Regions from separate parts of the Pseudodesulfovibrio sediminis genome, predicted to be linked through region 2. Evidence: predicted binding sites of a transcription regulator. Region 2 holds the regulator's gene; each other region holds the start of a gene.
What was found. The regulator sigma-54, encoded in region 2, starts transcription at its own class of promoters, with help from an activator protein. The targets are predictions, from matches to a motif close to CTGGCACGGNNNNTGCTT.
Positions count from the first base shown of each region.

Region 1: the regulator sigma-54 is predicted to act here: its motif matches at 995-1,012, upstream of SRBAKS_RS14705 (Spy/CpxP family protein refolding chaperone).
Region 3: the regulator sigma-54 is predicted to act here: its motif matches at 1,128-1,145, upstream of SRBAKS_RS11050 (ammonium transporter).

Region 1 covers NZ_AP024485.1:3,097,645-3,099,888, forward strand. The annotation lists gene SRBAKS_RS14695 (deoxycytidylate deaminase) at 1-449, opposite strand, end outside; gene SRBAKS_RS14700 (FmdB family zinc ribbon protein) at 602-808, opposite strand; gene SRBAKS_RS14705 (Spy/CpxP family protein refolding chaperone) at 1,094-1,630, shown strand; gene SRBAKS_RS14710 (DUF4405 domain-containing protein) at 1,789-2,244, shown strand, end outside.
Region 2 covers NZ_AP024485.1:510,818-513,061, forward strand. The annotation lists gene hpf (ribosome hibernation-promoting factor, HPF/YfiA family) at 1-512, opposite strand, end outside; gene rpoN (RNA polymerase factor sigma-54) at 553-1,962, opposite strand; gene lptB (LPS export ABC transporter ATP-binding protein) at 2,178-2,244, opposite strand, start outside.
Region 3 covers NZ_AP024485.1:2,301,637-2,303,880, forward strand. The annotation lists gene SRBAKS_RS11050 (ammonium transporter) at 1-976, opposite strand, end outside; gene SRBAKS_RS11055 (hypothetical protein) at 1,371-1,577, opposite strand; gene SRBAKS_RS11060 (TPM domain-containing protein) at 1,661-2,244, opposite strand, start outside.

The DNA of each region.
Region 1 (2,244 bases), 1.2 Mb from region 2:
TCGCCTTCCATGAAGACATAGTTAACTCTTGCCTCAGCGAGCATCTGTTCGGAGAGTTCGTCCGGGTAGTTTTCGGCGAAATAGATATTCCGCACTTCGCAGTTGATGAGCATCTTGGTGCACAGGATACACGGTTTCGTTGTGCAGTAGATGTCGCATCCCTTGAGGTCGAGGCTGTGGGTGGCGGCCTGGATGATGACATTCTGCTCGGCGTGCAGTCCACGGCACAGCTCGTGGCGTTCTCCGGAAGGAATACCGAGTTTGTCGCGGATGCAGCCCACCTCTTCGCAGTGGGCAACATTTGAGGGCACGCCGTTATAGCCTGTTGCCAGGATACGTTTGCCGCCAACGGCGATGGCGCCGACGGCGCGTCGGGTACATGTGGAGCGCTGGGCCACCAGGTGGGCGATGCGCATGAAATATTCGGGCCAGGGCAGTCTGCTTTGCATGGGAGTTCCTTACGCGTTCCAAGGGTAAGATGAATAGTCCCGCTTATCACTTCTCCGTGTGAAAGGAAACGGCTGATATGCGCTATTCGTTGCCGAACTCAGTGGGCTCGACGTGTGTGTTCGCTCCGACCGGAGCGAAGAGTCTAGAAGCTTCAGCCACCACCGAAACAATCGCTGCCCATATTCTGCATGGAGGGGAGGCCGGAAGCACCGCCGTCGACCTTTGCAGCGCATGCGCTGATGCATTTTTCGGTCTTGTCCGATCCACACTTCGGACAGGCTGCTTGCTGATCCTGGCCGAGTAGCAGCTCTTCAAAATCGTTCTTGCATTCCTGACAGACGTATTCGAAAATCGGCATAGATAGATCCTTTGTGTTTGCGTGTCCCTATCGATAAATTAAATGAGCTGTGCAAGGGGATGTTGTCAAGTCGGCGCGCTTGCACTTTGCACAAAATGTGTGCATTTATGTGAAGCAGAGTGCACAAAATATGTGCATTTTTTGCGCTTTGTGACTTTTTGTTTAAGTAAATTGGTGTGTTATGATTTGGCACAGCAAATGCTTTATGCAGTAGCAAGAAGAAACACACTCATCTTCCTCTTTGCATGAAACATTTTACCCCCACCCCGCTTGAGGAGCTTTATTATGAACAAAAAGAATATCACCATTACCGTTTCAGCCGCAGTCCTGGTTCTTGCCATGGCCGCACTTGCAGTTGCTGGACCAGGGTATGGTCACAAAGCCGGACAGCGCATGGGCTCCAATCTCTATTCGCAATTGACCCCTGAAAAACAGGCTGCTGTCGACGGTATCTATAAAAAATATTCTCCCAAATTCACTGAGTTGCGGAGCCAGATGCTGACCAAGCGCGCAACCCTGCAGGCTATGGTCAACGGCGGCCAGGCGGACGAAAAGAAAATAGGCAAACTGATCACTGCTATTTCCTCCCTGCATGAGCAGATGCTCGACACGCGTAACGCCATGGCTGATGAGCTTGAGGCGGAAACCGGCCTTGTCGGTTTTGGGCGCGGTGGAAACTACCCCGGCCCTGGCATGGGCTTTCAGGGTCGCGGACAGGGCGGCTTTGGCGTGGATTGCCCCGGATTCGGTCAGGGATTCCAGGGCCGTGGTCAGAATTGTTTTGGTGGCGACTGCCCCGGCTACGGCATGGGACGCATGTAAGTAACACTTTCCGATAACCCCGGAAAACAGGACTCTGCGGGACGTGTGACCCTGGTGGTGACTCGTCCCGTAATGCTGCAATCCAGCGGGGAAGCGCTGGAAAAACCGTTCTGAGAAATCGGAAAACAACCAAACATCGCCCCTTGAGGAGAAACTGGATGTTGCGAAAAATAACGTCACTGACCGCTCTCATTTCATTCCTCGTCACCATCGTCACCAGCGTGGTGCTTTATATAGTCCCGGAAGGCCGCGTGGCCAACTGGGCAGATTGGCAATTGTTCGGCCTGACCAAAGGACAGTGGGGTGATACCCATCTGACTGTCGGCACACTTTTCTTTATCGCGTTGCTACTGCATGTCTTTCTGAATCTGAAGCCGCTCATGGCCTACATGAAGAACAAGGCCCGCGAATTGGTCGTCATGACCGTTCCCATGATTATCAGCATCCTCTTGACCGTAGCCGTTTTCGCCGGAACCCTGCTGGGGCTGTCCCCCATGCAGGATCTCCTCGATCTGGGCACGGAGATCAAGGCCGACGCTACCGAGATGTACGGCAACCCTCCCTACGGGCACGCTGAAACCAGCCCGCTCATGAAGTTCTGCGGCTTCCTCGGA
Region 2 (2,244 bases):
CCATTTTTTCTTTTATAGATTACATTTACGCCCTCAGTTTCCGCATTGCGAAAAACCAGGAAATCATTTTCAAGTACATCAAGTTGCATGGCTGCTTCGTCAACGGACATGGGCTTGGGCACATACTCATCCGTACCGACGATGGTAGGCACAGCTTCCGGAACGAGGTCCTGGAAGGACAAGACACTCATCTGCCCCATCTTGTTTGCACGCGCTTTCCTGATACGGCTCTTCTGCTTTTCGCGCATCTTTCTGAGTTGGGCTTCCAGCTTGTCGAGAACCATGTCAATAGTCGCATACATGTCCTCAGAGGCCTCATAGGCCGATATGTGAATGCCATCCGAATTCAGAATTACATCCGCCATATGGCGAAACTTTTCGACCAGCAAATTGACCTGGAGATCGGCTTCCGAATCAGAAACGTATTTGGCGACCTTTTCAAAACGCTTTTCTGCGTAACCCTTGAGATGATCAGACGGCTCAAAGTTCTTGAAAGTGAAGCTGATGTTCATACGCTGCCTCCTGGTTTAGAGTGCGGCAAACCGTACTGGTTTAGAAGTACTGCTTGCGTTTCGAAGAAGAAGGAATACCCATTGCCGAACGATATTTGGCGACTGTGCGCCTGGCGATGTTTACCTCAAGCTTTTCCTTGAGTTCATCCCCAATCTTTTCGTCACTGAGCGGTTTCTTCGTGTCTTCTTCTGCTATCATTTGCTTGATAAGCGCCTTGACGCTTTCTGAACCCACCTGCGAACCATCATCCAGTTCCAGGGCAGAATTAAAGAAGAACTTTAACTCAAAAATCCCATACGGAGTTGAGACATACTTACTAGTAGTAATACGGCTCACCGTGGATTCATGCATCTCAATATCCTCAGCTACCTCCTTGAGGATCAGGGGTTTGAGCTTTGTCACACCCTCCTCGAAAAAGGCTCGCTGGAAGCGGACAATGCTCTCAACTACTTTATACAATGTTCTCTGCCGCTGGTACAGACTTTTCATCAACCATGCGGCAGATCGCATCTTTTCCTGAAAATACTCTTTTTCCTTGCCCGCTGCACCCTGCATGGAATCCATGTAGAAGGTGTTCATCTGCAACCGCGGCATGCCGTCCTCGTTCAAGATGATGACGAACTCCTCACCATACTTGTAAACAAACACATCCGGGCTGACATAATGGGGCTCGGTACTGGAAAAATTGGTTCCCGGCATGGGATCAAGGGTCTGCATGAGGTCAAGATAACTCTTGAGCTCATCCATGGAGATCTTGAACTTGCGGGCAAGGGGCTTGTATCGATTCTTCTCAAGGTCTTCCAGATGATCTGTGACCAACGAGACAAGAATGGGGTCCGTGTACCCAAGGACCTCCATCTGAACGAGCAGACACTCCTGCGGAGTGCGTGCGCCAATGCCTATGGGATCAAGGCGTTGGATGCGTGAAAGAACGTATTCAATCTCCTCTTCGGTGGCTTGCACCATGGATTGAATCTCTTCCATTGAGGCCTGAAGATAGCCATTGGTATCAACGTTACCAAGGATGATCTCACCGATAGCCAATTCGTGTTCGGAAAAATTCGAGAGACGCATCTGCCAGTTGAGATGCCCTTCAAGAGACGGCTTGGAAGCCAATCTGGCCTCAAAAGACATACCCTCTTCCGGCATTTCCGCGTCACGGGCTGCAGACTGCTTGGAGGTGCTGGAGAATTCGCCTAGATAATTCTCCCAATCCGCATTGCGAACCAGCTCTTCTTCGGCCTGAGATTCTGTCATCGCCTCTGAGGAATCAGAAACATCAGCCTCGGTTTCGCTCTCATCGAGAAAAGGATTCTCCATGAGTTCCTGCTGCACTGTTTCGAGCAATTCCAATCGCGAAAGCTGCAACAGCTTGATAGCCTGCTGCAACTGCGGTGTCATAACCAGTTGCTGAGAGAGCTTAAGCTGTTGTCTGAGTTCCAATCCCATTATTTATGCCTTGAGCTGTATGCAATTTATTTTTTGATACAAATCTTCATTTATGTAGATTTACTATGCCACAATCAACTGACAGAAGCAAGAATATTCTTATAAACTACTGTCAGCATTAACGATATACGATACAAAATCTGACATGAAAAAAGTGTACCAACGATTCACCATTGTGTAAATCGACAATACGTAAAACTTGTGTGGAGAGATGATTACAAGCTGAAATCTTCGCCCAGATATATTTGACGGGCACGACTTGATTGAACGATTTCGTCCGGA
Region 3 (2,244 bases), 1.8 Mb from region 2:
TGGTGCCGACCAGACCGCCGACTCCATGGATGCCGACCACATCGAGTGAGTCGTCATACCCAAAACGGTTTTTTGCCATGACCGCGAGATAGCAGATAAGCCCGCCCAGCAGACCGATGGCCACAGCTGAGTTGGGACCGACGAATCCGGCGGCAGGGGTGATTGTGGCCAGACCGGCGATGGCACCTGAAGCCGCCCCCAGGGTGGTGGGCTTGCCTGCGTGGTACCATTCGACCACGGTCCATGTGAGCATCCCGGTCATGCCGGCGATATGGGTTGCTACGAATGCGGTGGCCGCGATTTCATCGGCTGCCAAGGCGCTGCCGCCGTTAAACCCGAACCAGCCGAACCAGAGCAGGCCGGTCCCGATGAGTGTCATGGGGAGGTTGTGAGGAATGAATTGGCGTTTGCGAAACCCCTTGCGAGGGCCGATAGCGATACAGGCCACCAAGGCGGCCACACCGCAGGTCAGGTGGACAACCAGCCCGCCTGCAAAATCGAGCACGCCCATGTCGCCCAGGAACCCGCCGCCCCAGACCCAGTGGCAGACAGGGTTGTAGACGAAAACGGCCCACAGGACGCTGAAGGCGCAAAACGGAGCGAACCGCACACGCTCTGCAAACGCGCCGGTGATCAACGCCGGGGTGATGACCGCGAACATGCACTGATAGATCATGAACACGATATGCGGGATGGTGGTGGCATATGTGTCGCTTGGCGCGGCTGTGACGCCACTGAGGGCGAAATGCGACATATCTCCGATGACGCCGGCCACGTCAGGACCGAAGCTCATGGAATAGCCTATGTAAATCCACTCGAGGCTGACGAGCGAAATCATGATAATGGACTGCATGATGGTACCGAGCACGTTCTTGCTACGTACCATGCCCCCGTAAAACAGGGCCAGCCCCGGTGTCATGAGCAGTACCAGGGCCGCACAAACAAGAATGAAGGCGGTGTCGCCGCTCTGAATCATTCGAACCCTCCTATGGTTATGAACGGTCAATCACAAGCTTGCACGCAAAGACAACCGCCCCGTGCGGTTCATCCTTGTAATGTCTTCAAGTTCCCGGCCCAAAGGCAAATCACAATTTTGGTATAAATTGACCAGATAAAGTGCGGTATTAAAGCAATAACGGTGCCAAGAGGTAAACCCACGTATTACTTGATGAGAGAGGGCGGTGTTCTGTGTTTGAAACACACATTGCACAATATTGTCTTAATATCAGCGAGCAAGCATAACAATATTGTTACAGATCACAAACACCGCAAAAAAAGCAGCACCCGGACCATGTGAACAGCAAAGGGTTCACGAAATGCGTACTCCATCCCGGTTCAAAACCACACATGAACCAGCATGCGGGGTAATATCAAATGCAGTGGAGCGTGACAGCCGGGTGGTCATCTACCTGATCCCCCTGAGCGCCATGGCACGCCTTACCCGCGTAAGAGAAAGCGGCATGGGCCTGGGCGATCATATCGGCATTGGGGGAGGATCGAACGAAAATGACCCTGACCAGGGTGAGCCCTGCCAGAAGTAGCACGAGCAGTACGCTGACAATGATTGTGGGTACCATGGGGGATCTCCTTGAGCATAGGAGACCACACCCACGTTACGGAAGTATGGAGAAAGGGTTACCCTTGCGTGAAATCAGGGATGTTATTCCCCGTTGATAATCAGGTTGGGCAACTCATCGGTGTCATCATGCTTGATCGGAAAATGCTCAACCACCAGCTCGGCGCACCGGGTTACCCCCTGGCAGATGGCATCAGCCGGTTTTCCCGCCTTGATGCCTGCCGTGACCATGGCAACGACCTCTTCCCACACCTTGGGGTCGACCTTGTCGTTGATGCCCTTGTCGGCCAGCACCTGTACGCTGCGCTCATAAACCGAGATATAGATAAGGATACCGGTCAAGTCCCGGGTGTGATGCAGGCCGTGTTGATAAAAGGCCGTGAACGCGGCCTCTTCCACCTCTTCGCGCATCTCATGCTTGGAGATGAACGGCCGTTTCAGCACCGGGATCGCCTCAAACAGATAGGAGAAGAGGAAGTAACAGCCAAGGAACAGGGGGATGAACACCCACATGTCCTCACGTTCCAGCAGCATGCTGCCGCCAATGGCAGTGACCAGGCCGAAGAGCATACCGCCCACCATGCTGGCGCGGGGGTATTCGTAACTCGAGGATGCGATCATGGGCACGATCTCGCCGGAGGTCCGGCTTTCCGCCTCCTGAACACATG